DNA from 3 places in the Pseudomonas sp. TCU-HL1 genome. Region 3 is predicted to be linked to each of the others. Evidence: predicted binding sites of a transcription regulator. Region 3 holds the regulator's gene; each other region holds the start of a gene.

Region 1 (10,270 bases), 2.4 Mb from region 3:
CCGGGCCGACCATGCCGGCCAGGGTGGCTTCCACGTAAAGCAGCGCGCCGGCCACGTCCATCAGCACCGCGTCACTCGGCTCACGCTGGCCGAGGGACAGGCTGTGGATCACGTCAATCTGGTCGAGGATGACCTTGCGCGGCTGGCCGAAACCCAGCACCGCCAGGGTGTCGGCAATCTGCTTGAGCGGCGGCAACAGGGAGTCCAGTTCGGCAACGCCACTGCGGTCGCTGCGCACGAAGAGGTCCAGGCTGTCCTTGACCCGCACCAGCTCTTCGCACAGCGCGGTGACCACGGAACGCATGGCATCGCGGTCGGGGCCGGCCAGACGGGCGCGTTCCTCGTCCACCACGGCGGTGTCCGGCAGGGCTTCATCGAGGCGGTAGCGTTCCTTGAGGGCGCGGATGCGCGGCGACTGCGCCGGGGCCTTGGCGATGTAGAAGAGCAGGTTCTTCACCAGGTCTTCCGGGGCGGCCTGGTTGAACCCGTCAGCGCTCTGATCCAGCAGGCGCTTGAGTTCCTTGTCCACCTGACGCAGTAGGTTGCGCACTGAGGAGCCGTTGACCACGCTGCCGTTGGCCAGGCCTTCCACGAGACCGGAGGCGATCTGCCAGAGCGGACCAAGCGGCGCGTCCTGACAGAGGGATTCGAGGCGAGCGAAGACTCGCGCCATGTAGCCTAGGTTGGTCGCCAGGTCCTGGTTACGGATCACGCCTACCAGGGCGGTCTGCAGCATTTGCCGCAGCTTGCGCAGCAGCACCGGCAGCTCGGCCGTACGCATGCGCGCCAGGCTGTCCATGGACAGCGCCGGCATCACGCTGGACAGGTCCGGCGCGAACAGGCTGGTTTCCGACAGCAGGTTGTCGCCGCGGGCGGCGCGCAGGTCGTTGAGCAGCGGCAGCAGGACCATCGGCAGGTCCCGGCGCGCGCTCTGGATGCGATCCAGGTAGGGCGGCAGCTGCAGGATGGCCTGCATCAGCACTTCCAGGGCCTCGCCCCGGTTGGCCGCCCGGCCTTCCATCAGGGCCTGGGCCAGACGCTCCATTTCCTCGGCGAGCAGAGCCGCGCCGTAGAACTCGACCATCTGCAGCGTGCCCTGGACCTGGTGGATATAGGTCAGGCAGAAACGCATGCGCGTCGGGTCCTGCGGGTTTTCGACAAAGGCCTCGAGAGCCTGCCGTGCCTGCTTCAGGGTTTCCGCGATCTCGCCCTTGACCCACTCGAGGGCGACGTAGTCGTGCCGATCAGTCATAGCCGTCTGCTATCCCTTCCGGGTGAATGCCAGAATCTGTTCATTGGGCACCGGTTCGAGGTCCGGATGCTGCCAACCCACTACTTCGCCCACACCCAGCACCATCAGGCCTCCTGGCGCCAGGCGCTCGGCCAGGCGATTGAGGATGTCCCGGCGGCGCCAGCGGCGGAAGTAGATCAACAGGTTCTGACAGAAAATTACGTCCATGCCGGACATTGGCGCCTTCGCCAGTTCCAGCACATTGAGCCGGGCACAGCACACGCGTGCGGCCAGGCTCGGCACTACCTTGTAACGGCCATCGTCCTGGGCCTGGAAATAGCGTTTGGCGAGTCGCGCCTCCAGCTGTTCCAGGCGCCGGGCGCCATACAGGCCCTCACGGGCCTTGGCCAGGGCGTTGAGGCTGATATCGGTACCGGTCACGCCGAAGCAATCCGGCTGCCAGGTATCGGCAAGCGCCTCGGCCGCCACCATGGCCAGGGAATAAGGTTCTTCACCGCTGGAGCAGCCCACGCTCCAGATTTCCAGGGGACGTTCCAGGCCTGCTTCGACGCGCCCGCGCAAGTAGTGGGCAAGGTGCTCGAAGGAAGGCCCATGACGAAAGAATCGGGTCTCCTGCACCGTCAGGCGGTCCAGCAGGGTCGACCATTCCACCGCGCCCCGCGGGCCGTCGGTGACCTGGCGGTAGTAGCTGGCGTAGTCCTGCACGTCCAATTCGCGCATGCGCGCACTGAGATTGGCCTGCAGGAAGGAGCGGCGCTGCTCGTTGACCACCACGCCGGTGCGTTCCTCGAGCAGCTTCTGCCAATCGTGGAATTCCGCTGTCGTCATGTCGGCCAGGGGTTTCAAGGCCCAGACGCCGCCTGGCTGCATGCTGTCGTGCCCTTGATTCATGGCCATCGTGCCGCAGCCTCAGGCCGCGGCGCCTCCCCTGGTCAGGCTATTTCCTCGGTTTCCGGCAGCTTGAAGCCGGAAACCGACTTGCGCATCTCGCTTGCCATCTTCGCCAGGTTACCGATGCTCTTCGCAGTGGCGGTGGTACCCGCCGAGGTCTGCGACGTGATCTCCTGGATCACGTTCATGGTGTTGGAGATATGGCCAGCCGAGGACGCTTGCTGACGAGCGGCGTTGGAGATGTTCTGGATGAGTGCCGCGAGCGTCTTGGATACCTTCTCGATCTCTTCCAGGGCCACACCGGCGTCCTGGGCCAAGCGGGCACCGCGGACCACTTCGGAAGTGGTCTGCTCCATGGAGATAACCGCTTCGTTGGTGTCGGTCTGAATGGTCTTCACCAGGGCCTCGATCTGCTTGGTCGCGGCGGAGGAACGTTCTGCGAGGCGCTGTACCTCGTCCGCTACCACGGCGAAGCCGCGGCCCGCGTCACCGGCCATGGAGGCCTGGATCGCAGCGTTAAGGGCGAGGATGTTGGTCTGGTCGGCAATGTCGTTGATCAGGCTCACGATGTCACCGATCTCCTGGGACGATTCACCGAGGCGCTTGATTCGCTTCGAGGTGTCCTGGATCTGCTCACGGATGTTGTCCATGCCGGTGATGGTGTTGTGCACCACTTCGTTGCCCTTGTTGGCGATGGCTACGGAACGTTCCGCTACCGCAGAGGACTCGGAGGCGTTCGCCGATACCTGGTCAATGGACACGGCCATTTCGTTGATCGCGGCGGAGGCGCCGGCGATTTCCTGGGCCTGGTGCTCGGAAGCCTCGGCCAGGTGCATGGCGGTGGCCTGGGTTTCCTGGGCGGCGGCGGCCACCTGCACGGCGGTCAGGTTGATGGTTTCCACCAGCTCGCGGAGCTGGTCGATGGAGTAGTTGATGGAGTCCGCGATCGCACCGGTGAAGTCCTCGGTTACGGTCGCGGCTACCGTCAGGTCACCGTCGGCGAGGTCGGCGATTTCGTCGAGCAGACGCAGAATCGCAGCCTGGTTACGTTCGTTCTTCGCAGCGGTTTCGGCCAGGCGGTTGCGGGTGCTCTGCACCATCACCAGGCCGATCAGGATGATCGAGCCGAGGGCCAGGGCGCCCAGCACGTAGCCGGCCAGGGTGTTCAGGCCACGGCCGGAGGCCAGGTTCTCGAAGCCGCTGGTCAGCCCGGAAGCCTTGTCCAGCAAGGTCTGGGAACCGGTGAAGATAGTGTTGGCGGACTCACGGACCTGGAAGAGTTCAGGCGAGGTTTCGAGAATCTCGTCCACCGAGCCGGACACGAATTCGAAGAGTTCGGAAATCTCCTGCAGGCGCTCCAGCGCCTCGGTGTTGGTGACCTTGGAAATCTCCATCGCCGCGTTGCCTTCGAGCATCGCGTTCAGTACGCGGCCGAACAGGCTGGCGTCGCGGCCGAACATGTCGGCGGCCTGCACGGAGTCTTCGTCACCGGCCAGCACCTTGTTCACCGAGCCAAGGATACGTTCGGCCAGCAGCGACTGGCGCTGGGCCACGGAAACCTGGCTGGCGGGCGCGCCGCTTTCGAGGAGGATGTCGACCACTTCCTCGTACTCGACCTGCAGCTGCGGAATAGTTTCGGCCAGGGTAGCGGCTACCTGGTGCAGGGAAAGTACGGTCTGTTCGCTGGCCAGGATGGCGTCGGCGTTCTTGCGCAGGCTGTCCCAGTCTTTCTGCACGGCATCCATCTCGCCCTTCACGGCGACCGGTGCGGCAGGCAGGCCGGTGGCGGCGTCGCCCTTGACCAGGTGGTTCCAGCGCGTCTCGAAGTCGTTACGCGCGTCCTTCAGCAGGGCGAAGGCTTCGGCCTTGCCCGCTGCGGATTCACTGGAGTTCTTGGCAATACGCTGGGACAGCACGCGCAGCTCACCTGCGTGGCTGATGTATTCCTTGTCGTAGTTAGCCTGGGTGTTGAGGTACGCGAAGTTCGCGAACAGCAGCACGATGGCGATGATCAGGACCACGAAGAGTCCGGCGATCAACGACGTACTGCGCACCCCGGAAAACAGATTGCCTGCGTTCAGTCTTTTCATTATCGGGCCCCCGCCTGGACCAACCACTGTATTCCCATGTAACGCCAAAGGGCCGGCAGAGCCGGCCCAACCTTGAAGCCTCGGCCCCGGGAACGCTGTCCCGGTGACCAGCGCGAAGCGTCAGGCGCTTCGCGTCGAATCTAGACAGCCACCTCGAGAAACGCCTGGTGCTGGGCCAGCGCGTGCGGGCTGAACACCAGCCAGGGCTGCTCGCGATGGAAAACACCGTGGATGAAGGGCTGGATGCTGGCTTCCAGCGGAGGCAACGCCTCGCTGAAGGCATCGACCAGAAAATGCTGCATGCCGAAGACTTCGTCGACGATCAGGCCGGCAAAGATCTCCTGGTAGTCCACCACCAGGACACGGCGTTGCTTGCGCAGCGGCGACAGTTCGCTGCCGAAGAAGCCGCACAAGTCCATGACGGGCAACAGGCGCCCACGCACGTTGGACACCCCCTTGACCCAGGTTTTCACACCCGGCAACGAGGTGTGCCGCGGCTCGTGCAGCACTTCGCTGACCTCGCCCATGGGCGCCACGAACAAGCGCTCGCCCATGCGGAAACCGATGCCGCTCCAGCTCTGCACCACCTGCTTTTGCGCAGGCAGACCCGCCGCCAGCGCGCGACAGCGCTGGTCGATTTCGAATAGGAGCTGGAAGGGAGTCTGCGAATCCGACATGGCGACCGGCCTTGGCCTGTTTCTAATAATTATGCGTCCGGCAACCGGCGTGGCATTCAGCCGGCCAGTACCGCATTCAGGGTCTTGATCAGGGTGTCTTCTTCGATCGGTTTGGTCAGGTAGTCCTTGGCGCCTTGGCGCTTGCCCCAGACCTTGTCGGTTTCCTGGTCCTTGGTGGTGACGATGATCACCGGAATGTGGCTGGTGTCGGCGTCCTTGGTCAGTTGACGGGTCGCCTGGAAACCATTGAGGCCGGGCATCACGATATCCATCAGGACGGCGTCCGGCTTCTCCTGGCGCGCCAGGGCCACCCCATCGGCGCCATTCTCGGCCTTGAGTACCTGGTGACCGTGCTTCTCGAGCATGGCAGTCAGCTTGTACATCTCGGTCGGCGAGTCATCAACAATCAGAATACGAGCCATAGTGTTCCCCATACGGAAAGGCTTCACCGGCCATCAGGCCGGACTTCAGGAGGCTTGCTCCACCGGGGTGAAATCGGGGACGTGAGTCTTGATCGCGCCGAGCAGCTCTTCCTTGCTGAAAGGCTTGGTGAGGTACTGATCGGAACCGACGATGCGACCCTTGGCCTTGTCGAACAGGCCGTCCTTGGAGGACAGCATGATCACCGGGGTGGATTTGAAAGCACTGTTGTTCTTGATCAGGGCGCAGGTCTGATACCCGTCCAGGCGCGGCATCATGATGTCGACGAAGATGATGTTCGGGTGGGAATCGGCAATCTTGGCCAGGGCATCGAAACCGTCGACTGCGGTGATGACCTCGCACCCCACCTTCTTGAGCAGAGTCTCGGCCGTGCGACGAATCGTTTTCGAGTCGTCGATCACCATGACTTTCAAACCCTCGGAATGCTGTTCCATGTTCGCCCTATCATCGCCTCGGTGAGTCGTTATTCTGCTTTATATATGTGCCTGAGGCCCTGCAACCGACGGGCTGCGACCCAATCGTCGGGCCTTTTTAGCACAGTCTCCAGACGCAAGCTACACGGCCTCCGCATCTGCGATTCTCCCCAATCTCGGGAAGGTTTTTTCCTTGACCACAATCAATGCCGGCGCCACCCTGAGCGCCTTATCCAACCGGCCCGCCGCGTTCCGCGAGCCCCTTGAAACCTGTTGCGGAGACCCCCCATGAGCGTTCGCCTCGGAATCGTCATGGACCCCATTGCGCAAATCTCCTTCAAGAAGGACAGCTCCCTGGCCATGCTGCTGGCCGCCCAGGAGCGCGGCTGGTCACTGTTCTATATGGAGCAGCAGGACCTATACCAGAAAAACGGTGAAGCTCGCGCGCGCATGCGCCCACTGAAGGTATTCCTCGACCCCGGGCACTGGTTCGAGCTGGAAGCCGAAGCCGACACCCCGCTGGCGGAACTGGACGTGATCCTGATGCGCAAGGACCCGCCCTTCGACAACGAGTTCGTCTACTCCACCTACCTGCTGGAACAAGCCGAACGTGCCGGCGTGCTGGTGGTCAATCGCCCGCAGAGCCTTCGCGACTGCAACGAGAAGTTCTTCGCCACCCTGTTCCCCCAGTGCACACCGCCGACCGTAGTCAGCCGACGAGCGGACATTCTGCGCGAGTTTGCCGAAGAACAGCGTGACATCATTCTCAAACCCCTTGATGGCATGGGCGGTTCCTCGATCTTCCGCCACCGCGCCGGCGACCCGAACCTCTCGGTGATCCTCGAGACCCTGACTGCCCACGGCAACCAGCAGATCATGGCGCAGGGCTACCTGCCGGCGATCAAGGACGGCGACAAGCGCATCCTGATGATCGATGGTGAACCGGTGCCCTATTGCCTGGCTCGCATTCCCGCGGCAGGCGAGACACGTGGCAACCTCGCCGCTGGCGGTCGGGGCGAGGCTCGCCCGCTGAGCGAACGCGACCGCGAGATCGCCGCCATCGTCGGACCGACCCTGCGGGAAAAAGGCCTGCTGTTCGTCGGCCTGGACGTGATCGGCGAGCACCTCACCGAAATCAACGTCACCAGCCCCACCTGCATCCGCGAGATCGATAACGCCTATGGCACGCGCATCGGCGAGCGCCTGATGGATGCGATCGCCATCAAGCTCGAGGCGCGGAGTGCTTCATAGACTTTTATGCGGGCGCTCGGCAGACTGCGCCGCTATCTGAAGCAAGCTGACTGTCGATGAACGCAGCCGTGAATACCTCCACCCTACCGTCCGCCGACGTACGCCCGGCGGATCGGCTGGGCTTTACCCTGTTCGTCGCCGCCGTGCTGCATGTCGCCCTGATCCTCGGAGTCGGCTTCACCGTCGCCGACCCTCAGCAGATCAGCAAGACACTGGAAATCACCCTGGCCACCTTCAAGAGCGAGGAAAAGCCGAAGAAGGCCGACTTCCTGGCCCAGGCCAACCAGCAGGGCAGCGGCACGCTGGAGCACAAGGCGACGCCCAAGACCACTGAGCAGGCGCCGTTCCAGGACAAGGAAATCCGCAAGACCACGCCGCCCACCGCGCCGCCCCAGGCGCCGAAGAAGGAGGCACCCAAGGCCGCGGTGGCAACCAAGAGCCCGCAACCCCAGAAAACCACGATCAAGCGCGAGCAGACCAAGCCGCAGCCCGAGAGTAAGCCGGCGCTGACCTTCGACAGTTCGCAGCTGTCCGCCGAGATCGCCAGCCTGGAAGCCGAACTGGACAAGGAGCGCCAGCTCTACGCCAAGCGTCCGCGCATCCATCGCCTCAACGCGGCCTCGACCATGCGCGACAAGGGCGCCTGGTACAAGGAAGAGTGGCGCAAGAAGATCGAACGCGTCGGCAACCTCAACTACCCGGATGAAGCCCGCCGCCAGCGCATCTACGGCAACCTGCGACTGCTGGTATCGATCAACCGGGATGGCACCCTGTATGAAGTGCAGGTACTGGAGTCCTCCGGCCAGCCGGTGCTGGACCAGGGCGCCATGCGTATCGTCCGGCTCGCCGCCCCCTTCGCCCCCTTCACCGGCGACCTGGCGGACATCGACCGCCTGGAAATCATTCGCACCTGGCGTTTCGAGCGCGGCGACCGCCTGTCGAGCAACTGAAAGCGGCGAGCCGGGATAGGCTCTAGGCTTTCAACAAGGCCCCCGCGACGCGCGTGATCACGCCGCAGCCTTGCCGCTTGAAGCCTGCCGTCTTAAGCCTGAAACTAGCTGACATGAAAAGCGCACCCAGCTACCTCAAGCACCACTTCCTGATCGCCATGCCGCACATGGCCGATCCGAACTTCGCCCAGACCCTCACCTATCTGGTGGAGCACAACGAGCAGGGCGCCATGGGCCTGGTGATCAACCGCCCCAACGGCCTCAGCCTGAGCGACGTGCTGGAGCAGCTGCGTCCGGAAATCACCCCGCCGGCGCGCTGCCAGGGCCTGCCCATCTACGCCGGCGGCCCGGTACAGACTGATCGCGGTTTCGTCCTGCACCCCACCGGCCACAGCTTCCAGGCCACCCTGGAACTCGGCGAACTGGCCCTCTCCACCTCCCAGGACGCGCTCTTTGCCATCGCCGATGGCGGCGGCCCGCAGAGAAGCCTGGTCGCCCTCGGCTACGCGGGCTGGGACGCCGGCCAGCTGGAGGCCGAACTGAGCGACAACGCCTGGCTGACCTGCCCGGCGGACCTGTCCATTCTCTTCGACACCCCGTCCGAACAGCGCCTCGCCGCCGCTGCCGCGCGCCTGGGCGTGAACCTCAGCTTGCTCACCGCCCAGGCCGGGCACGCCTGATGGCTGAGCCCAAGCCCCTGCGCCTGCTGCTCGGCTTCGATTACGGCACCCGACAGATCGGCGTCGCCGTCGGCCAGGCCGTAACCGGCCAGGCCCGCGAGCTGAAAGTCCTGAAGGCCCAGAACGGCGTGCCGGACTGGCAGCAGGTCGAAGCCCTGATCCGCGAATGGCAGCCCGATGCCATCGTCGTCGGTCTGCCATTGAACATGGACGGCACCCCCAGCGAGATGAGCGCCCGCGCGGAAAAATTCGCCCGGCGCCTGAACGGCCGCTTCAATCTCCCGGTATTCACCCACGACGAGCGCCTGACCACCTTCGAGGCCAAAGGCCAGCGACTGGCCCAGGGGCAGCGCGACGGCTACCGCGAGCGCCCGGTGGACGCCCTGGCCGCCGCCCTGCTGCTGGAAGGCTGGCTGGCCGAAAACTCCGCAACTTCCTGATTCCAGAACGCGAGGACCGCCGATGACCCTGCCCAACCCCGCCGAGCTGCTGCCGAGGATGGCCAGCGACCTGAAAGCCCACCTGAAGTCCCGCAACATCGCCGAACCACGCTACATCGGTATCCGCACGGGCGGCGTGTGGGTCGCCCAGGCGCTGCTGGAACAGCTGGGCGAGTCCGGCCCGATGGGCACCCTGGACGTGTCGTTCTATCGCGATGACTTCACCCAGAGCGGCCTGCACCCGCAGGTGCGCCCCTCCGCGCTACCGTTCGAAGTCGAAGGCCAGCACTTGGTGCTGATCGATGACGTGCTCATGAGCGGCCGTACCGTACGTGCCGCCCTCAATGAGCTCTTCGACTACGGCCGCCCGGCCAGCGTGACGCTGGTCTGCCTGCTCGACCTCAATGCCCGCGAGCTGCCGGTCCGCCCCGACGTGGTCGGTGCAACCCTGTCCCTGGGCGCCACGGAACGGGTAAAATTGCTCGGCCCCACGCCGCTCACCCTCAAGCGTCAGGACCTCGCTTCACACGCCTGACCCTTCCGAATTCTCGTAACCTTTCAGGGCCTGCCCCATGCCGACAGACGCCAAGCGCCCGCTGCAGCTCAACGACCAGGGCCAGCTGCGCCACTTCCTCTCGCTCGACGGTCTGCCCCGCGAGCTGCTGACGGAAATCCTCGACACCGCCGACTCCTTCCTCGAAGTCGGCGCCCGCGCGGTGAAGAAAGTCCCGCTGTTGCGTGGCAAGACGGTGTGCAACGTGTTCTTCGAGAACTCCACCCGCACCCGCACAACCTTCGAGCTGGCAGCCCAACGCCTGTCCGCCGACGTCATCACGCTCAACGTCTCCACCTCCTCCACCAGCAAAGGCGAAACGCTGTTCGACACCCTGCGCAACCTGGAGGCCATGGCGGCCGACATGTTCGTGGTGCGCCACGCCGACTCCGGCGCCGCCCACTTCATCGCCGAGCACGTGTGCCCGGACGTGGCCATCATCAACGGCGGTGACGGCCGCCACGCGCACCCGACCCAGGGCATGCTCGATATGCTCACCATCCGTCGCCACAAGGGCAGCTTCGAGAACCTCTCGGTGGCCATAGTCGGTGACATCCTGCACTCGCGCGTAGCCCGCTCGAACATGCTCGCCCTGCGCACCCTCGGCTGCCCGGACATTCGCGTGATCGGGC
Region 2 (10,270 bases), 490 kb from region 3:
GTTTCCAGCCAGTCAATGTGTTCTTCCTCGGACTCGAGAATTTCTTCCAGCAGTTCGCGGCTGCCATAGTCACCCACGCTTTCGCAATAGGCGATGGCGGTCTTAAGGTCTGGAACAGCGTGCAGTTCCAGCTTGAGATCGCTGGCTAGCATCTCCTTGGTGTTCTCGCCGATCATCAGCTTGCCAAGGTCTTGCAGGTTGGGGAGGCCTTCGAGGAAGAGGATGCGCTTGATCAACTTGTCCGCGTGCTTCATCTCGTCGATGGACTCGTGGTACTCGTGTTCGCCCAGTTTTTTCAGTCCCCAGTCTTCATACATACGGGCGTGCAGGAAGTACTGGTTGATCGCAACAAGCTCGTTACCAAGTATCTTGTTGAGATGCTGTATGACTTTCTTGTCGCCTTTCATGTGAGTCCTGCCGTAGGAAGAGTGGATGACTAAGGAATTCTGATCCTCGCAACTTGGTGTGTCAAATCTAAGTCTTTGAATTGCAAATGAATTTGAATATAAATAAGAATGTTTAACTTCTACATTTGAAGTCTAAATAATTGAAAAATAGACACAAAAAAACCGGACACTGAGGTCCGGTTTTCCAGTTTCCGCCGAGCGGTCAGGCGATGGCGTATGCCGCGGGGTAGGCGAGAGCGGCCTGGCTGCTCTGCACCTCCGCCAGGGTTTCCTTGACGACCTGCTTGGCTAGGCAAGCGCACTTGCCACATTGGGTACCCACTTCCAGGGTGTTGCGTACTTCGCGGTAGCTGCAGCAGCCTTCGTAGATGGCTTCGCGAATTTGACCGTCAGTGACACCTAGACAGAGACAGACGTACATGGCGACTCAAGACTCGGGGGGGTGGTTGGATGAAAGGGATACTAATAGTAATGAGAATGATTGTCAAAGATATGTCTGAAAGGCCCGGAACAGAGGCCTTCCAGGGGGCTTCGACGGGAGGGCGGCGTGTGTTGACCCGCTAGTCGAAAGCGGTGGGCGGGTCCTCCGGCCGAGTGTATGATTGCCCGTCCTTTTGGGAGAGGGTGTCACGGCGCCGCCACATTGGCTGGCCAGGCTGTGATTCCCGACCCCACTGACTTACTCATGACAACCAGGAGACATGGAATGAGCGTACTCGTAGGCAAGCAGGCTCCGGACTTCACCGTTGCCGCCGTTCTGGGCAATGGCGAAATCGTCGACAGCTTCAACCTGTCCTCGGCCATCAAAGGCAAATACGGTCTGGTGTTCTTCTACCCGCTGGACTTCACCTTCGTTTGCCCGTCCGAGCTGATCGCTCTGGACCACCGCATTCCTGAGTTCCAGGCTCGCGGCGTGGAAGTGATCGGCGTATCGATCGACTCCCACTTCACCCACAACGCCTGGCGCAACACCCCGGTGGACAAGGGCGGCATCGGCCCGGTCAAGTACACCCTGGCTGCCGACATGAAGCACGAAATCGCCAAGGCTTACGATGTCGAGTCCGAAGACGGCGTGGCTTACCGTGGCGCGTTCCTGATCGACAAGAACGGCGTTGTCCGTTCCCAGATCGTCAACGACCTGCCGCTGGGCCGTAACATGGACGAGCTGCTGCGTCTGGTCGATGCCCTGCAGTTCACCGAAGAGCACGGCGAAGTCTGCCCGGCCAACTGGAAGAAAGGCGACAAGGGCATGACCGCTTCTCCGGAAGGCGTTGCCCAGTACCTGGCCGAGAACGCTTCTTCCCTGTAAAAACCTGTCCACGATTTGCTGCGCGTCAGAATAGCTGCGTTGAAAATGGCTTCGGCCTGCTCATTTACAGCTCGTAAACTCCGCGTCCTCGGCCAATTTCGCCTTGCTCTTCTCTAGCTCGCGAAATCGTGAATCAGGTTTGGCGGTTCTCAAGCCAAAGAAAAAGCCCGGCATGCCGGGCTTTTTCATGTCTGGGATTTCGACGGGGACTCAATCGTCGTCGTCGATCCAGCCGCCCATTTCCTTCCAGCGGTTGACGATGCCGCAGAACAGCTCGGCGGTCTTCTCGGTGTCGTAGCGCGCCGAGTGCGCCTCGCGGCCGTCGAACTCGATGCCAGCGGCCTGGCAGGCCTTGGCCAGCACGGTCTGGCCATAGGCGAGGCCGGCCAGCGTCGCGGTGTCGAAGCTGGAGAAGGGGTGGAAGGGATTGCGCTTGAGGGCGGTCCGGTTCACCGCGGCATTGAGGAAGCCGAGGTCGAAACTGGAGTTGTGACCGACCAGGATGGCGCGCTTGCAGCCATTGGCTTTGATCGATTTGCGCAGGCCACGGAAGATTTCCGTCAGCGCGTGCTCCTCGCTCACTGCCATGCGCAGGGGGTGATCCAGCTTGATCCCGGTGAACTCCAGCGCAGCCTGTTCGATGTTGGCGCCTTCGAACGGTTCGACGCGGAAGAAGTGGGTATGGTCCGGATAGAGGAAACCCTGCTCATCCATCGCAATGGTGGTCGCGGCGATTTCCAGCAGGGCGTCGGTGGCGGCGTTGAAGCCACCGGTTTCCACATCCACCACTACCGGCAGGTAACCACGGAAGCGCGCGGCCATGGGGTGGCGCGGGCCGGAAGGCAGGCTGCTATCCAGTTCGTCGTCGTAGAGATCCTCGCTCACGCTTGTTCCTCCAGCAGGCGCCAGCGCAGCTTCTCGCCAGCGCGCAGCGGTACGACCACTTGCTCGCCCAGCGGCAGGGTGGCGGGGGCGGTCCATTCCTCGCGCACCAGGGTAATGCGGTCGGTATTGCGTGGCAGGCCGTAGAAGTCCGGGCCATTGAGGCTGGCGAAGGCTTCCAGTTTGTCCAGCGCGTTGCGCTGCTCGAAGGCTTCGGCGTAGAGCTCGATGGCGGCATAGGCGGTGTAGCAGCCGGCGCAGCCGCAGGCGGCCTCCTTGGCGTGCTTGGCGTGAGGCGCCGAGTCAGTGCCGAGGAAGAACTTGGCACTGCCACTGGTCGCGGCGTCCAGCAGGGCTTCCTGGTGTACGTTGCGCTTGAGGATCGGCAGGCAATAGAAGTGTGGGCGGATGCCTCCCACTAGCATGTGGTTGCGGTTGTACAGCAGGTGGTGGGCGGTGATGGTAGCGCCCACGTTGGCTGAGGCCGATTGCACGAATTGCACCGCGTCGCCGGTGGTGATGTGCTCGAACACCACTTTCAGGGTCGGGAAGCGCTCGACCACACGGGTCAGGTGCTCGTCGATGAACACCTTCTCGCGGTCGAACACGTCGATCTCGCCGCGGGTCACTTCACCGTGGACCAGCAGCAGCATGCCCACTTCGGCCATGGCTTCCAGCGCCGGGAAAATTTTGTCGACGCTGGTGACGCCGGAGTCCGAGTTGGTGGTGGCGCCGGCCGGGTAGAGCTTGGCCGCATGGACGAAACCGGAAGCCTTGGCTGCGCGGATATCCTCCGGGCTGGTGCGATCGGTGAGGTAGAGCACCATCAGCGGCTCGAAGCGGCTGCCGGCCGGACGCGCGGCCAGGATGCGCTGGCGATAGGCATCGGCTTCCTCGGCATTGCGAACCGGGGGTACCAGGTTGGGCATGATGATGGCGCGGCCGAAGGTACGGGCAGCATCCGCAACGGTGTGGGCCAGGACGGCACCATCACGCAGATGGATGTGCCAGTCGTCGGGACGCAGGAGGGTCAAACGGTCGGACATGAGGGGCTTCCAGGCGGGCAGAACTGGGCGGACATGCTACCGGAAAAGCCCTACAGGGGCACGCAGGGCTTGATCCTCGGGCGGGTGCGCCAGCAATTCCGCGCTCAAGTTTTGCCGAGCGCCACCGATATCCAGCAGGAACGCCGCAATTCCCCGTGGAGCCCGCCGTGCGCCAGCGCTACCTCGTCGTCCTGAGCTTGTTCGCCAGCCTGCCGGCCATGGCCATTACTTTCCAGACTCGTCTGGAGAAGGTGGAGTGGAAGGTCGATGGCGACAAGTTCGAGTGCCGCCTGTCGCAACCCATCACTGACTTCGGCTCTGGCGAGTTCGTTCGGCGGGCCGGCGAGCAGGCCACCTTCCGCCTGAAGGCCCGTGAACGCTGGATGGGTACCGGCTCCGCCACCCTGCTGGCGGCCGCCGCTCCCTGGCAGCCGGGGAGGGGGGACATCAATCTGGGCGTGGTCAGCGTCGGCAGCGGTGAGGTGCCGTTCAATACCTCTCAGCAACAGGCGGGGCGCCTGCTCACAGGCTTGCTGGAGGGCCGCAGCCCGGCGGTGCGCCACCGCACGCGGCAGGGCGGTGACGCCCTTGAAGTGCGTCTGCTGCCGGTGAAGTTCAACCAGGCCTACCAGGACTACCTGGCCTGTACCGCCAAACTGCTGCCGGTGAACTTCGACCAAGTCAAGCACCTGCAGGTTGGCTTCCCCGGCGGCGGTATCGATCTGGACGACATGGCTCGGGCCAGGCTGGATATCATCCTCGACTTCATCAAGGCCGATCCCAGCGTCAATCACATCGAGATCGACGGTCACTCCGACAACAGCGGCAACCGCCTGACCAACCGCGACCTCTCGCGCCGCCGGGCCCTGACGGTGTTCGACTACCTGAAGGCCAACGGCTTCCCCGAGGCGCAGATGGTCATGCGCTTCCACGGCGAGCGCTATCCGCTGGCGCCCAACAACAGCTCGGCCAATCGTGCGAAGAACCGGCGCGCCACCGTGCAGCTGTCCCGTGTCGAGCTGCCCGCGTATACACCAGCCACCGCAACGGCATCAGCTCCTGCGCCAGCAGAGACGCCCACGCCCGCTGTCGCCCCAGGTGTCCCGGCCACCGCGCCGGGCGTGCCCGCGGCCACTCCCGGCGTCAAGGACGAGGCCCCCAGGCCGTAACCGCCAGCGGGTTCCTGAACCAGCCGCTCGTCGCGCCGCTGACAGAATCTGTCGCCTCGTCGTCATAAGCTGTCGCCCCACTGTAATTTGGCCGCCAAGGTCAGTAGAATCACGGGTTTTTCGTACAACCCCGTGGAGTTGATGGCATGGCGGACGTAAAGAAGGTTGTCCTGGCTTATTCCGGTGGCCTGGACACCTCGGTAATCCTCAAGTGGCTGCAAGATACCTATAACTGCGAAGTGGTGACCTTCACCGCTGACCTCGGCCAGGGCGAGGAGGTCGAACCGGCCCGCGCCAAGGCCCAGGCGATGGGCGTCAAGGAAATCTACATCGATGACCTGCGCGAAGAGTTCGTCCGTGACTTCGTCTATCCGATGTTTCGCGCCAACACCGTCTACGAAGGCGAGTACCTGCTGGGTACCTCCATCGCCCGTCCGCTGATCGCCAAGCGCCTGATCGAAATCGCCAACGAGACCGGCGCCGACGCCATCTCCCATGGCGCCACCGGCAAGGGCAACGACCAGGTGCGTTTCGAGCTGGGCGCCTATGCGCTGAAACCTGGCGTGAAAGTGATCGCCCCCTGGCGTGAGTGGGACCTGCTGTCCCGCGAGAAGCTGATGGACTACGCCGAGAAGCACGCCATCCCGATCGAGCGTCACGGCAAGAAGAAGTCCCCGTACTCCATGGACGCCAACCTGCTACACATCTCCTATGAGGGTGGCGTGCTGGAAGACACCTGGACCGAGCACGAAGAGGACATGTGGCGCTGGACCAAATCCCCGGAAGCCGCGCCGAACACCCCGACCTACATCGAGCTGACCTACCGTAATGGCGACATCGTTGCCATCGACGGCAAGGACATGACCCCGGCCCAGGTGCTCGCCGAACTGAACCGCATCGGTGGCGAGAACGGCATCGGCCGCCTCGACATCGTCGAGAACCGCTATGTCGGCATGAAGTCCCGTGGCTGCTACGAGACCCCCGGCGGCACCATCATGCTCAAGGCCCACCGCGCCATCGAGTCCATCACCCTGGACCGCGAAGTGGCTCACCTGAAAGACGAGCTGATGCCCAAGTACGCCAGCCTGATCTACACCGGCTACTGGTGGAGCCCGGAGCGTCTGATGCTGCAACAGATGATCGACGCCTCCCAGGCCAACGTGAACGGTGTGGTGCGCCTGAAGCTGTACAAGGGCAACGTCATCGTGGTTGGCCGCAAGTCCGACGACTCCCTGTTCGACGCCAACATCGCCACCTTCGAGGACGATGCCGGCGCCTACAACCAGGCGGACGCCGCAGGCTTCATCAAGCTCAACGCCCTGCGCATGCGCATCGCTGCTGGCAAGGGCCGCAAGCTGTTCTGATAAGCTTTCGGCATGAGCCTACGAACCCCGGCCATGAGCCGGGGTTTTTCATTTTGAGCCCTGTAAAAACGGGCAACCAATGAGGAAGTAACGATGAGATTGCTGCATACCATGCTGCGCGTTGGCGACCTGGACAAATCCATCGCCTTCTACACCGAAGTGCTAGGCATGACCCTACTGCGTCGCAAGGATTACCCGGACGGCCAGTTCACCCTCGCGTTCGTCGGTTACGGCGACGAAGCCCACAACAGCGTGATCGAACTCACCTACAACTGGGGTGTGGACAAGTACGAGCTGGGCAACGCCTATGGCCATATCGCCCTGGAAGTGGCTGATGTCTACAAGGCTTGCGAGGGCATCCGTGCCCGCGGCGGCAAGATCACCCGCGAACCGGGCCCGATGAAGCACGGTACCAGCATCCTGGCATTCGTCGAGGACCCGGACGGTTACAAGATCGAATTGCTGTCGCCCTCTCGCAACGACTGAAGCTCTGTGCTGATATGAATCCGGGGCGCTGTCGTCCCGGTCCGGAGGCGTGGGTCTATGGATGGTTCCGCTGTCAGCTACGAACGCAATCTCGAATGCCTGGTCTGGGCCATTCAGCAATTGTCCCTGGCCCGCGATCTCGACCGTATCGCCGAGATCGTCCGCAGTGCCGCGCGGGAACTGGTTGGGGCCGACGGCGCCACCTTCGTCCTGCGCGACGGCGACCGTTGCTTCTACAAGGACGAAGACGCCATCTCTCCCTTGTGGAAGGGCCTGCGCTTCCCCATGGAGAGCTGCATCAGCGGCTGGGCGATGATCAACCGCGAGCCTGCGGTGATCGAAGACATCTACCTTGACCCGCGAATCCCCCACGACGCCTATCGCCCCACCTTCGTCAAAAGCCTGGTCATGGTGCCTATTCGCAGCATGGCCCCGGTGGGAGCCATCGGCACCTACTGGGCCACCCCGCGCCTCGCCAGTGTGCGCGAGGTCGGCCTGCTGCAAGCCCTGGCGGATTCCACCTCGGTGGCCATGGAGAATGTCCAGCTCTACAACGAACTGGAGCAGCGGGTCATCGCCCGTACCCAGGACCTGGTGGCGGCCAACCGCCTGCTCTATGACGAAGCCTGCGAGCGTGAGCGGGTCGAGCAGGACATCCAGCGCTTCTCCATGACTGACGAACTCACGGGCCTGCATAACCGCCTCGGTTTCCTGCGCCATGCGTCCGAGGCGCTGGAAACTGCACGCCAGCGCGATGTGCCTTGCCTGCTGCTCCACCTGCAAGTGGGCAGCAACGACAGCGGATCGGGCGAGAGCCTGCCGTTGACGGCGGCGCGCATGCTGCGGACGCAATTCCGGCGAGATGATCTGCTTGCGCGACTCGGCGGCGGCGAGTTTCTCGTGCTCACCACCGGTTACGGCGATCCACAGGCTGTCCTGCAGCGCCTGCGTGCCGGTCTGGGGGCTTTCAATCGTGCGGCGGAGCAGAGCCTGACCCTGCGCATTGGCCATGCCGAGTCCACCCGTGGCCAGGACCTTGAACAACTGCTGCACGAAGCGGACAACACGCTGCATCGGAGTGGGCCAGGCTAGGGGTTGCCGGATTCTGGCTAGCCGCAGGGCTTCGCTATATAGTTCGCAACACAGCGAAAACTGATCAATCGGCCAACCCATGAGTTTCCCTCTCGACCGCACCGACCTGGCCGCCATCTGGCTGACCCTCGAACTGGCGACCCTCACCACGTTGCTATTGCTGGTGGTGGGTACCCCCATCGCCTGGTGGCTGGCACGTACCCGCTCGCGCCTGAAGGGGCCGGTGGCCGCCATCGTCGCCCTGCCGCTGGTGCTGCCGCCTACTGTCATCGGTTTCTACTTGCTGGTGAGCATGGGGCCCCATGGGTTCATCGGCCAGTTCACCCAGAGCCTTGGCCTCGGCACCTTGCCGTTCACCTTCGCCGGTTTGGTGGTGGGGTCGGTGATCTATTCCATGCCGTTCGTGGTGCAGCCCTTGCAGAACGCCTTCACCGCAATCGGTGCGCGGCCGCTGGAGGTTGCGGCGACCTTGCGTGCCAGCCCCTGGGCCACTTTCTTTTCTATCGTGCTGCCCCTGGCCAGGCCGGGGTTCGTCACCGCATCCATCCTCGGATTCGCCCACACGGTGGGGGAGTTTGGTGTGGTGCTGATGATTGGCGGCAACATCCCGGAGAAGACCCGCGTGGTCTCCGTGCAGATCTTCGACCATGTCGAAGCCATGGAGTACGCCCAGGCCCACTGGCTGGCCGGCGGCATGCTGCTGTTCTCCTTCCTCATCCTGTTGGCGCTGAACACCAGCCGGCGCCTGAAGCCCGGCTGGACCTGAGCCATGCAACAGATTCATGCACGTTTCCGCCTGCGCCATCCGGGCTTCGCCCTCGAGGCCGATCTCGAGCTGCCCGGCCGAGGCGTCACCGCGCTGTTCGGCCATTCAGGCTCGGGCAAGACCAGCCTGTTGCGCTGCATAGCCGGCCTGGAGCGCGCCGCCGAGGGCTTCCTGGAGGTCAATGGCGAGGTCTGGCAGGACAGCACCCGCGGGCATTTCCTGCCGACCCACAAGCGACCGCTGGGGTATGTGTTTCAGGAGGCGAGCCTGTTCGAGCATCTGTCGGTGCGGCGCAACCTGGAGTTCGGCCTGCGCCGCATTCCGGCACGGGAGCGTCACGTGCAGCTGGGGCAGGCGGTCGAACTGCTGGGCATCGGCCATCTGCTGGAACGCATGCCGGACGGCCTTTCCGGTGGTGAGCGGCAGCGCGTGGGCATTGCCCGTGCCCTGCTCACCAGTCCGCGCCTGCTGCTGATGGATGAGCCACTGGCTGCCCTGGACCTCAAGCGCAAGGGCGAAATCCTGCCCTACCTGGAGCGGCTGCACGACGAGCTGGACATCCCGGTGCTGTACGTCAGTCACTCGCCGGATGAAGTGGCACGGCTGGCGGACCACCTGGTGCTGCTGGACGACGGCCAGGTGCTGGCCAGCGGCCCGCTGGAACAGACGCTGGCGCGCCTGGACCTGCCCACCGCCCATGAAGATGAGGCCGGTGTCGTCATCGAAGGCCGGGTGCAGGCGTTCGATGCCCAATACCAGTTGCTGACCCTGGCGTTGCCCGGTAGCTCACTCAGCGTGCGGGTGGCTCATTCGCCGGTGGCAGAAAACTGCTCCCTGCGTTTCCGGGTACTGGCGCGCGACGTCAGCCTGAGCCTCGAGAAACAGCGCGACAGCAGCATCCTCAACCTGTTGCCGGCACGCGTGGTGGAAGAGTCTGCGGCGGCGAATCCCGCTCATGTGCTGGTGCGCCTGGACGTGGATGGCTCGCCCATGCTGGCGCGTATCACCCGGTTCTCCCGTGACCAGCTGGGGCTGTACTCCGGTCAGGCGATCTGGGTGCAGATCAAGTCGGTGGCGTTGCTGGCCTGAGGCGGGTGGGGATGGGGGATTGTGGGAGCGAACTCATTCGCGAATGAATTCGCTCCCACAGGATCACAATGCGTCGTGGTTCCCCGAAGGTTCCACACACACGCAATTGCGGCCGGACTGCTTGGCGCGGTACAGGCCCCGGTCGGCGCGGCCGATCAGGCTGTCGAGCGAGTCGTCAGGGTGCATCTCGGCCAGGCCGACGCTGGCGGTCACCTGCAGGTTCACACCCCTGAAGGGATAGCGCCGGGACGCCACGTCGCTACGGATTTTCTCCGCCAACTGCTGGGCGGTGGCGTTGCCAGTGTCCTTGAGCAGGATGATGAACTCCTCTCCGCCCCAGCGGCAGACGATGTCCGACTGGCGCAGCCCGTCCCGCAGGTTCTGGGAAAAGCCCTGCAGCACCTGGTCGCCAGCCTGGTGGCCGTAAGTGTCGTTGAGCAGCTTGAAGTGGTCGAGGTCCAGCATCAGCGCCGCCAGTGGCTTGCGGTCGCGCCTGGCCTCTTGCAGCGCCTGGCCGGCGAGCAGTTCGAAGCCGCGTCGATTGGGCAGGCCGGTCAGGCTGTCGGTCGTGGCCAGGGCTGCGATGCTGCGCTGATAGCGGCGCATCAGGCGAATCACCAGCACCAGCACGACGCCCGTGACGAGCAGGCAGATCAGCAG
Region 3 (10,270 bases):
GCCATTGGTGGCGGTACCCACCACCTGGATATTGGGGTCGGACGAAAGGATTTCCGAGACACGGCGGCGGAAGAACCCGGAGTCATCCACCACCAGAACCTTGACTGCCATAAGAAAAAAGCTCCTAGCGGGCGGCCATTGCTGGCCGCCCCAGATCAGCCACGGCGCGCGTAATGCTTGAGCATGCTCGGCACGTCGAGGATCAGTGCGATACGGCCGTCACCGGTGATGGTGGCGCCGGACATGCCCGGCGTGCCCTGGAGCATCTTGCCCAGCGGCTTGATCACCACCTCTTCCTGCCCGACCAGTTGGTCGACCACGAAGCCGATGCGCTGGGTGCCCACGGAGAGAATCACCACGTGCCCCTCGCCCTGCTCTTCCACCGCCGCGTCGCGAACCAGCCAGCGCTTGAGGTAGAACAGCGGCAGGGCCTTGTCGCGGACGATCACCACTTCCTGGCCGTCCACCACGTTGGTGCGGGACAGGTCGAGGTGGAAGATCTCGTTGACGTTGACCAGCGGGAATGCGAACGCCTGGTCGCCCAGCATCACCATCAGGGTCGGCATGATCGCCAGGGTCAGCGGGACCTTGATGACGATCTTCGAGCCATGGCCCTTCTGCGAGAACACGTTCACCGTGCCGTTGAGCTGGGAAATCTTGGTCTTCACCACGTCCATGCCGACGCCGCGGCCGGACACGTCGGAAATCTCGGTCTTGGTCGAGAAGCCCGGGGCGAAGATCAGGTTGTAGCATTCCAGCTCAGTCAGGCGCTCGGCGGCATCCTTGTCCAGCAGGCCCTTCTCCACCGCCTTGGCACGCAGCACTGCTGCATCCATGCCCTTGCCGTCGTCGGTGATCATCAGAAGGATGTGGTCGCCTTCCTGCTCGGCGGACAGGACCACCCGGCCGGTACGCGGTTTGCCAGCGGCCTCGCGCTCCTCGGGGGACTCGATGCCGTGGTCGACGGCGTTGCGCACCAGGTGCACCAGCGGGTCGGCCAGGGCCTCGACCAGGTTCTTGTCCAGGTCGGTTTCCTCGCCCACCAGCTCGAGGTTGATTTCTTTCTTCAGGTTGCGCGCCAGGTCACGGACCAGGCGCGGGAAGCGGCCGAAGACCTTCTTGATCGGCTGCATCCGCGTCTTCATTACCGCAGTCTGCAGGTCGGCGGTGACCACGTCCAGGTTGGACACGGCCTTGGCCATCGATTCGTCGCCACTGTTGGCACCCAGGCGCACCAGGCGATTACGCACCAGCACCAGCTCGCCGACCATGTTCATGATCTCGTCCAGGCGCGCGGTATCCACCCGTACGGTGGTTTCCGCTTCGCTGGCCACGGCCGGGCCGGCGGCGCCGTTGCCAGTGGCAGGCGTCTGGCGTGGCGCGGGCTCAGCCTTGGCCAAAGGCTTGGGAGCCGGCGCAGCGGCCGGGCGGCTCGCCACCGCGGCAGTTGCGACAGCGGGTTCCTCGGCAGCACCGGAGAACTTGCCCGAGCCGTGCAGCTGGTCAAGGAGCGCTTCGAATTCGTCGTCGGTGATGTTTTCGCCAGCCGCTCCAGCGACCGCAGCGACCGGCGCGGCCGGAGCACTGGCAGCCACTTCCACGATGCCACCGAACTTGCCCTTGCCGTGCAGCTGGTCGAGCAGACCCTCGAACTCGTCGTCCGAGATATCGTCACCCGCACCCGCCGTGGCGACAGCCGCGGCTGCAGCCTGGGCGACTACAGGGGGTTGTGCTTCCGCAGCAGCGACAAACTTGCCCTTGCCGTGCAGTTGGTCCAGCAGCGCTTCGAACTCGTCGTCGGTGATTTCGTCGGCGGCCGCAGTGGACTCGGCCACCACACCGGCGTTATCGCCGAGGGCGTCCAGCAACTGTTCGAACTCACTGTCGGTGATGTCCGCGGATGCTGCGACTGGAGCAGGCGCTTCGACCATCGGAGCCGATGCAGCGGGAGCCACGGAAACGGGTTCAGCGCCATTCGGCTCGGCCAGCCGCGACAGCGCTGCGAGCAGCTCAGGTGTTGCGGGCGTCGGCTCGCTGCGCTCGCGCACCTCGCTGAACATCTCGTTGACCGCGTCCAGGGCCTGCAGCACCACGTCCATCAACTCGGCATCCACGCGGCGCTCGCCCTTGCGCAGAATGTCGAAGACGTTTTCGGCGATATGGCAGCATTCCACCAGGGTATTGAGCTGGAGGAAGCCAGCGCCGCCCTTCACGGTATGGAAACCACGGAATATCGCGTTGAGCAGGTCCATGTCGTCCGGGCGGCTTTCCAGCTCGACCAGCTGCTCGGACAGTTGCTCCAGAATCTCGCCGGCCTCTACCAGGAAGTCCTGGAGGATTTCTTCATCGGCGTCGAAGCTCATATGAGCGCTCCATAGGGTTTACCTTAAAATCCAAGGCTGGATAGCAGATCGTCGACGTCGTCCTGTCCGGACACTACGTCTTCACGTATATCGGCATGGATCTGCGGACCTTCACCCCTCGAAGGGTTTTTTTGTTGCTCCAGCTCGGCGAGCAGCGCGGCGTGGTCGTGCTCGATACCGGCGTAGCGATCCACCTGGCTGGCCATCATCACCAGCTTGACCAGGTTGCTTTCCACCTCGGTGACCAGTTGGGTCACGCGCTTGATCACCTGGCCGGTGAGGTCCTGGTAATCCTGGGCTAGCAGGATGTCGTTGAGCTTGCCGGACAGTGCGTCGGTATCGCGCTGGCTGCGGGCGAGGAACTGCTCGATACGGCGGGCCAGGTCACGGAAACCGTCCGCCCCGATTTCCCGGCGCATGAAGCGCCCCCACTCCTCGCCCAACTGCTGGGCGTCATCGCTCAGCCCATTGAGCAGCGGCGCGCTCTCCTCCACCAGGTCCATGGTGCGGTTAGCGGCCTTCTCGGTCATATGCACCACGTAGGACAAGCGATCCGTCGCATCGGCGATCTGCGACATTTCCTGGGCGTGGGGCAGGTGCGGGTCGATCTGGAAGTTGACGATGGCGTTGTGCAGCTCGCGGGTGAGCTTGCCCACTTCCTGGTACAGGCCGCGATCCCGGACGTGATTGAGTTCGTGGATGAGTTGCACGGCATCGGTGAAATTGCCTTTCTCCAGGCTTTCCACCAATTCCCGAGCACGGACTTTCAGGGTCGACTCGAAGTCGACCAGCAGGTGTTCGTTCTGGTCCATGGTGCCCTCGCGGCTGGCGTCAGCCGTTGACCCGCTCGAAGATCTTCTCGATTTTTTCTTTCAGCACCTGGGCAGTGAAAGGCTTGACCACATAACCGTTCACACCGGCCTGGGCCGCTTCGATGATCTGGTCGCGCTTGGCCTCGGCCGTCACCATCAGGACCGGCAGGTGCTTCAGGCGCTCGTCGGCACGCACGGCACGCAGCAGGTCGATACCGGTCATGCCGGGCATGTTCCAGTCGGTCACGAGGAAATCGAAGTTGCCGCTGTGCAGCATCGGCAGGGCCGTGGTGCCGTCATCGGCTTCGGCGGTATTGGTGAAACCCAAGTCGCGCAAGAGGTTCTTGATGATGCGTCTCATCGTCGAGAAATCATCAACGATGAGGATTTTCATGTTCTTGTCCAAGTCGACCTCCGTACAGTCTCAAACGCCCCTCTTGCCGGGTGCGCCATTCAATTCTGAAAGCGGTGTGCGTTCAGCGCGCGCGCCATTCGCCGAGCCGCGCGCGCAGACGGGCCGCGCACTGGCTATGCAACTGGCTGACCCGCGATTCGCTGACCCCCAGCACTTCACCGATTTCCTTCAAGTTCAGTTCTTCGTCGTAATACAGCGCCAGCACCAGGCGCTCACGCTCCGGCAGGTTCGCGATGGCATCGGCCAGCGCAGCCTGGAAGCGTTCTTCTTCCAGATCTTGGGAGGGTGAGAATTGGGTGACACCGGCGTCCTCGAGCGCACCGCCCTGCTCGCCGTCCTGTAACAGGTCGTCGAAGCTGAACAGGCGGCTGCCCAAGGTGTCGCTCAGGATGCCGTAGTAGTCTTCGAGACTCAATCCAAGTTCGGCAGCAACTTCCTGATCTTTAGCGTCGCGACCGGTTCTCGCTTCAATCGTGCGGATCGCGTCACTCACCATGCGGGTATTGCGGTGGACCGAACGCGGCGCCCAATCGCCCTTGCGGACCTCGTCGAGCATGGCCCCGCGAATGCGGATACCGGCATAGGTTTCAAAGCTGGCGCCCTTGCTGCCGTCGTACTTCTTCGAGGCTTCGAGCAAACCAATCATCCCGGACTGCATCAGGTCTTCCACCTGAACGCTGGCAGGCAGGCGCGCCAGCAGGTGATAAGCGATGCGCTTGACCAGGGGGGCATAGCGCTCGATCAGCTGATGTTGCGAATCCCTTGCCTGTGCCTTGCTGTACATACGCAGTCCAGTGGCAGGTGTCATACAGGCGTTTCCGCGCTCGACTGTCTGACCAGCCGCTCGACGAAGAACTCCAGGTGGCCCCGCGGATTGGCCGGCAGCGGCCAGCTGTCGACCTTCTGTGCGATGGCCTTGAAGGCCAGCGAGCACTTTGAGCGGGGGAAGGCTTCATAGACCGCGCGCTGCTTCTGCACGGCCTTGCGTACCGACTCGTCATAGGGGACGGCGCCGACATACTGCAGGGCGACATCGAGGAAACGGTCGGTAACCTTGGTCAGCTTGGCGAACAGGTTGCGCCCTTCCTGCGGGCTGTGGGCCATGTTGGCCAGGACGCGGAAGCGGTTCATGCCGTAGTCACGGTTCAGCAACTTGATCAGCGCGTAGGCGTCGGTGATGGAGGTCGGCTCGTCGCAGACGACCACTATCACTTCCTGCGCCGCACGGACGAAGCTGACCACCGAATCACCGATGCCGGCGGCGGTGTCGATCACCAGTACGTCGAGGTTGTCGCTGATATCGCTGAATGCCTGGATCAGGCCGGCGTGCTGCATGGGCGAAAGCTGCACCATGCTCTGGGTGCCGGAGGCGGCCGGGACGATGCGGATGCCCCCCGGCCCCTGCAACAGCACGTCGCGCAGGTCGCATTCGCCATTGATCACATCGGCCAGGGTGCGCTTGGCCGTGAGGCCGAGCAGGACGTCGACGTTGGCCAGACCGAGGTCGGCGTCCAACAACATGACGCGGCGACCGAGATCGGCCAGTGCCAGCGAAAGGTTCACCGACACGTTGGTCTTGCCGACGCCGCCCTTGCCGCCGGTCACCGCGATCACCTGTACGGGATGAATACTACCCATTTCAAATACCTTGCCTTAGGGGCCATTTGGCGGTACTGCACCGCCCCTTGGGGCGGCTCATGATTCTTCAACCGGCGCGACGCGCCGGATTCTGGTAGAGCCCGGCGAACAGATCGGCCATGGCTTCTTCACTTGGGTCTTCCGGCGCCTGGAGGCTAACCGCTCGGCTCACCAACTGGTGGCTGCGGGGAACCTGCAGATCATCCGGGATTCGGGGCCCGTCAGCCAGATAGGCTACCGGGAGATGCTGGCCGATAGCCAGCCCCAAAACCTCGCCCAGACTGGCCGCTTCGTCCGCCTTGGTAATGACGCAACCGGCCAAGCCACAACGCTTGTAGCTGTGATACGCGGCCTTGAGCACCTGGCTCTGGCTGGTGGCGGCCATCACCAGGTAATTCTTCGCGTTTATCGCACGGCTGGCCAGCGCTTCGAGCTGCATGGCCAGGGCCGGATCGTTGGCCGGCAGACCAGCGGTATCGATCAGCACCACACGCTTGCGGACCAGGGGCGCCAGGGCCTGGGTCAGAGACTGCCCCGGATCGACATGGGTCACCGGCACGTTGAGGATGCGGCCCAGGGTCTTGAGCTGCTCCTGGGCGCCGATACGGAAGCTGTCCATGCTCACCAGGGCGACGTTCTGGGCGCCGTACTTCAGCACGTAGCGCGCAGCCAGCTTGGCCAGGGTGGTGGTTTTGCCCATTCCGGCCGGGCCGACCAGGGCGATCACGCCGCCCTCCTCCAGCGGTTCGACCTGCGGCGTGCGAATGGCATGGGACAGATGCGCCAGCAGCATGCGCCAGGCCTGGCGGGGCTCATTGACCTTGGCCACCTTGTCCAGCAATGCGCGCCCCAGCTCGGCTGGCAGCCCCATGCGCTGCAGGCGGCGCCACAGGCTGGCCTGCTGGGGACGGCGGCTCTGCATCTGGCCCCAGGCGATGGAGCCCAGCTGCACTTCGATCAGTTCGCGCAGGCCACTCAGCTCGAAACGCATAGCGTCCAGGGCAGTCTGGTCCACGGCGGCGGGCTTCGGCGCACTGACCGGCTCCACCGGACGCGGGCGGCTCATGGCTGCGGCCAGGGCGAACTCGGGCAGCTCCGATTCGATAGCGGTCAGCGGCTCACCGGCGAACAATTGACGGTCCTTGCCGGCATCGGCCACGGCGCGGGTGGTCAGTTCGGCCTGAGCCTGGACGATGCGCGCCTGCGTCTTGCGCAACTCGGCTTCGAGGACCGGGTTGGGCTTGCTCGGCGCCGGGGCGGGCAACGGGTAATCCAGCGCGGCGGTCAGCTCGACGCCGCCGGCGACCCGACGATTACCGATGATGGCGGCATCCGCGCCCAGTTCATCACGCACCAACTTCATGGCTTGACGCATATCGGCGGCGAAGAAGCGTTTGACCTGCATGGTCTTTGACCTCGGTTAGTTCTGCCCCACAGTCGCAACTATGGTGACCTGCTTGTTGTCCGGTATTTCCTGGTAGGCCAGTACGTGCATGGTTGGCACGGCGAGCCTTGCGAAGCGCGACATCATCGCCCGGATCGGCCCAGCCACCAGCAGGATCGCCTGCTTGCCGAGCATTTCCTGGCGCTGCGCCGCTTCCACCAGGGAACGTTGCAGCTTCTCGGCCATTCCGGGTTCGAGGAGAACGCCATCTTCCGAACCCTGTCCGGCCTTCTGCAGGCTATTCAGCAATATCTGTTCCAACCTGGGTTCCAGGGTGATCACAGGCAGCTCCGGCTCTAGTCCCACAATGCTTTGCACGATTGCACGGGCCAGCGAGACACGCACCGCCGCCACCAGCGCGGCGGGATCTTGACTCTTGGGCGCCACATTGGCGATGGCCTCGGCGATGGTACGGATATCACGCACCGGCACCTGTTCCTGCAGCAACGCCTGGAGCACCTTGAGCAGGGTCGAGAGCGAAATCATGCCCGGCACCAGCTCTTCGGCCAGACGCGGCGAGCTCTTGGCCAGGTTCTGCATCAGTTGCTGGACTTCTTCGTGGCCCAGCAACTCGTGGGCATGCTTGTGCAGCACCTGGTTCAGGTGCGTGGCGACCACGGTACTGGCATCCACCACCGTGTAGCCGAGGGATTGCGCCTGGTCGCGCTGGCTGGCGTCGATCCACACCGCCTCCAGGCCGAATGCCGGATCCTTGGCGGCGACACCATTGAGGGTGCCGAACACCTGGCCGGGGTTGATTGCCAGTTCCCGATCCGGATAGACCTCGGCCTCGGCGACGCTGACGCCCATCAGGGTCAGGCGGTAGGCATTGGGCAACAGATCGAGGTTGTCGCGGATGTGCACCGACGGCATCAGGAAACCCATTTCCTGGGACAGCTTCTTGCGCACACCCTTGATCCGCGCCAGCAACTGGCCGCCCTGGTTGCGATCCACCAACGGAATCAGCCGGTAACCCACTTCCAGGCCCACCAGGTCCACCGGGGTTACGTCCTCCCAGCCCAGCTCCTTGGTTTCCTGGGCGCGCTGGGCGGGCAGCAGCTCCTGCTGGCGCTGCTCCTCCTGCACGGCCTCTTCCTTGACCTTCTTCTGCTTCTGCCAGATCCACCAGGCGCCACCGGCAGCCACCAGGCCAAGGCCGATGAAGGAGACGTGGGGCATGCCCGGCACCAGGCCCATGGCAATGAGGATGGCGGCAGATACCGCCAGCGCCTTGGGCGAAGCGAACATCTGCCGATTGACCTGCTGGCCCATGTCCTCGGAGGAGGACACGCGAGTGACCATGATGGCTGCCGCCGTGGACAGCAGCAGCGAAGGAATCTGCGCCACCAGGCCGTCGCCGATGGTCAGCAGGGAGTAGATGCGGCCGGCGTCGCTGAAGCTCAGGCCGTGCTGCAGCATGCCGATGGCCATGCCGCCGATCAGGTTGATGAAGAGAATCAGCAGGCCGGCGATGGCATCACCGCGGACGAACTTGCTGGCACCGTCCATGGAGCCGTAGAAGTCGGCCTCCTGGGAAACTTCGGAGCGACGCTTCTTGGCCTCGGCCTGGTCGATCAGGCCGGCATTGAGGTCGGCGTCGATCGCCATCTGTTTGCCGGGCATGGCATCCAGGGTGAAGCGTGCGCTCACTTCGGAGATACGCCCGGCACCCTTGGTGACCACCACGAAGTTGATGATCATGAGGATCGCGAAGACCACCGCACCGACCACGTAGTTGCCGCCCACGACCACGTCGCCGAAGGCCTGGATCACCTTGCCCGCGGCATCGTGGCCGTCCTGGCCGTGAAGCAGCACCACGCGGGTGGACGCGACGTTCAGCGCCAGGCGCAACAGGGTCGCCACCAGCAGGATGGTGGGGAAGACGGCGAAGTCCAGCGGGCGCAAGGCGTACACGGACACCAGCAGGACGACGATGGACAGGGCGATGTTGAAGGTGAAGAAGACATCCAGCAGGAACGGCGGCACCGGCAGGGTCATCATGCCCAGCATCACCAGCACCAGCAGCGGCACCCCGAGGTTGCCACGGCCCATGCCCATCAGGTTGTTGCGGACATTGCCGATCAGTTGCGTACGATCCACTGCTACTCCCCCACCCCTTTCGCGAAGCATTGCCCCGCACATCCAATCTTTTGACGCGCTTGCGCGTCCTGATTCTCCTTGTGCAAGAAGCTTTCCAACTTCGTTAAGGGACTGATCGAAAAGGATTAGTTCGGGAAATGCCGTGTAGGGGCGAATTCATTCGCCAAGCAGACCGCAGGTCTGCCCAGAAGACTCAGAAAGGGGCAGCTTCGCCGCCCTTGGCGAATGAATTAGCCCCTACAGGAAAGGCAAGGCAGGGCTGTCAGGCCGTCACTCGTCGCGCCGCAAATCCGGTGGTATCGGCAGGTTATTCAGCGGCGCCGGGCGTTTGCCGCGGCCGGCGCGGAACTGCTTGAGCTGGTAGACGTACGCCAGCACCTGGGCCACGGCCAGGTAAAGGCCGGCGGGGATTTCCTGGTCCAGCTCGGTGGAGTAGTAGACCGCCCGCGCCAGCGCGGGGGACTCCAGCACGGTGACTTTGTTCTCCTGGGCGATCTCGCGGATCTTCAGCGCGGTGAAGTCATTACCCTTGGCCAGCAAAACGGGCGCACCGCCCTTTTCAGCGTCGTATTTCAACGCCACCGCGAAGTGGGTCGGGTTGGTGATGACCACATCGGCCTGGGGCACGGCAGACATCATGCGGCGCTCGGCCATTTCCCGCTGCAGGCGGCGGATGCGCGACTTGACCTCGGGCTTGCCCTCGGAGTCCTTGTACTCGTCGCGCACCTCCTGCTTGGTCATCATCAGCTTCTGCTTGTTGTCCCAAAGCTGGAACGGCACATCGACCGCCGCGATCAGGATCAGCCCGCAAGCGAGCCAGACCGCACTCCAGCCCACCACCTGGACGCTGTGGAGGATGGCCATGTCCAGCGGCTCATGGGCGATGGCCAGGAGGTCGTCACGGTCGGAATTGAGCACCGCCAGGGCCACCAGCAGGATCACCGCAAACTTGGCCAGCGCCTTGAGCAACTCGGCCAGGGCGTGCATGGAGAACATCCGCTTGAGTCCGGACAGCGGATTCATCCGGCTGAACTTGGGCATCAGGGCTTCGGTTGAAAAGAGCCAGCCACCCAGGGATATCGGCCCGGCGATGGACACCACCAGCAAGGTGATCAGCAGCGGCGTCACCGCATCCAGGGCCATCTTTCCCGAGGCCAGCAGCAGCAGGCCCATGCTGCGCTCGTCCATCAGCATCGCACGCGTCAGGTCGAAGTTGGAGCGCATCATGTTCATCAGCATGTCGGCCAGGCCGCCACCACTGGCCAGCAGGCCGCCGGCCCCCGCCAGCATCACAGCCAGGGTATTGAGCTCACGGGAACGGGCGATCTGGCCCTTCTCGCGGGCCTCCTGCAACCGTTTACTTGTGGGCTCTTCGCTCTTGTCCGCCCCGCTCTCACTTTCCGCCATGGAAAACTACCTGCGTTGCCAATACTGCGTTGAGAAAGGTTTGTTCATCGCGCCCTCGCCAACTCACGCAGAATCTGCAGGGCGTCGCTGG

The links. The regulator FliA, encoded in region 3, starts transcription of late flagellar genes. The targets are predictions, from matches to a motif close to CTAAAGTTTNNNNNNNNNNNGCCGNTAA.
Region 1: a site for FliA is predicted at 4,283-4,310, ahead of THL1_RS01535 (methyl-accepting chemotaxis protein). Genes of this name have one in related genera too.
Region 2: a site for FliA is predicted at 3,748-3,775, ahead of THL1_RS21570 (flagellar protein MotY). Genes of this name have one in related genera too.

Annotation. Positions count from the first base shown of each region.
Region 1 is NZ_CP015992.1:313,103-323,372, reverse strand. Features, by position in the region: gene THL1_RS01545 (Hpt domain-containing protein) at 1-1,252, opposite strand, end outside; gene THL1_RS01540 (protein-glutamate O-methyltransferase) at 1,262-2,122, opposite strand; gene THL1_RS01535 (methyl-accepting chemotaxis protein) at 2,185-4,233, opposite strand; gene THL1_RS01530 (chemotaxis protein CheW) at 4,374-4,910, opposite strand; gene pilH (twitching motility response regulator PilH) at 4,967-5,332, opposite strand; gene pilG (twitching motility response regulator PilG) at 5,378-5,785, opposite strand; gene gshB (glutathione synthase) at 6,053-7,015, shown strand; gene THL1_RS01510 (energy transducer TonB) at 7,072-7,965, shown strand; gene THL1_RS01505 (YqgE/AlgH family protein) at 8,079-8,645, shown strand; gene ruvX (Holliday junction resolvase RuvX) at 8,645-9,085, shown strand; gene pyrR (bifunctional pyr operon transcriptional regulator/uracil phosphoribosyltransferase PyrR) at 9,108-9,620, shown strand; gene THL1_RS01490 (aspartate carbamoyltransferase catalytic subunit) at 9,658-10,270, shown strand, end outside.
Region 2 is NZ_CP015992.1:4,694,564-4,704,833, reverse strand. Features, by position in the region: gene bfr (bacterioferritin) at 1-407, opposite strand, end outside; gene THL1_RS21590 (bacterioferritin-associated ferredoxin) at 610-828, opposite strand; gene THL1_RS21585 (peroxiredoxin) at 1,114-1,716, shown strand; gene rnt (ribonuclease T) at 1,927-2,601, opposite strand; gene pyrC (dihydroorotase) at 2,598-3,644, opposite strand; gene THL1_RS21570 (flagellar protein MotY) at 3,812-4,813, shown strand; gene THL1_RS21565 (argininosuccinate synthase) at 4,960-6,177, shown strand; gene gloA (lactoylglutathione lyase) at 6,271-6,663, shown strand; gene THL1_RS21555 (GGDEF domain-containing protein) at 6,721-7,755, shown strand; gene modB (molybdate ABC transporter permease subunit) at 7,835-8,521, shown strand; gene modC (molybdenum ABC transporter ATP-binding protein) at 8,525-9,610, shown strand; gene THL1_RS21540 (sensor domain-containing diguanylate cyclase) at 9,674-10,270, opposite strand, start outside.
Region 3 is NZ_CP015992.1:4,202,015-4,212,284, forward strand. Features, by position in the region: gene THL1_RS19490 (protein-glutamate methylesterase/protein-glutamine glutaminase) at 1-111, opposite strand, end outside; gene THL1_RS19495 (chemotaxis protein CheA) at 156-2,363, opposite strand; gene THL1_RS19500 (protein phosphatase CheZ) at 2,387-3,175, opposite strand; gene THL1_RS19505 (chemotaxis response regulator CheY) at 3,195-3,569, opposite strand; gene fliA (RNA polymerase sigma factor FliA) at 3,652-4,398, opposite strand; gene fleN (flagellar synthesis regulator FleN) at 4,395-5,228, opposite strand; gene flhF (flagellar biosynthesis protein FlhF) at 5,296-6,633, opposite strand; gene flhA (flagellar biosynthesis protein FlhA) at 6,649-8,772, opposite strand; gene flhB (flagellar biosynthesis protein FlhB) at 9,043-10,179, opposite strand; gene fliR (flagellar biosynthetic protein FliR) at 10,224-10,270, opposite strand, start outside.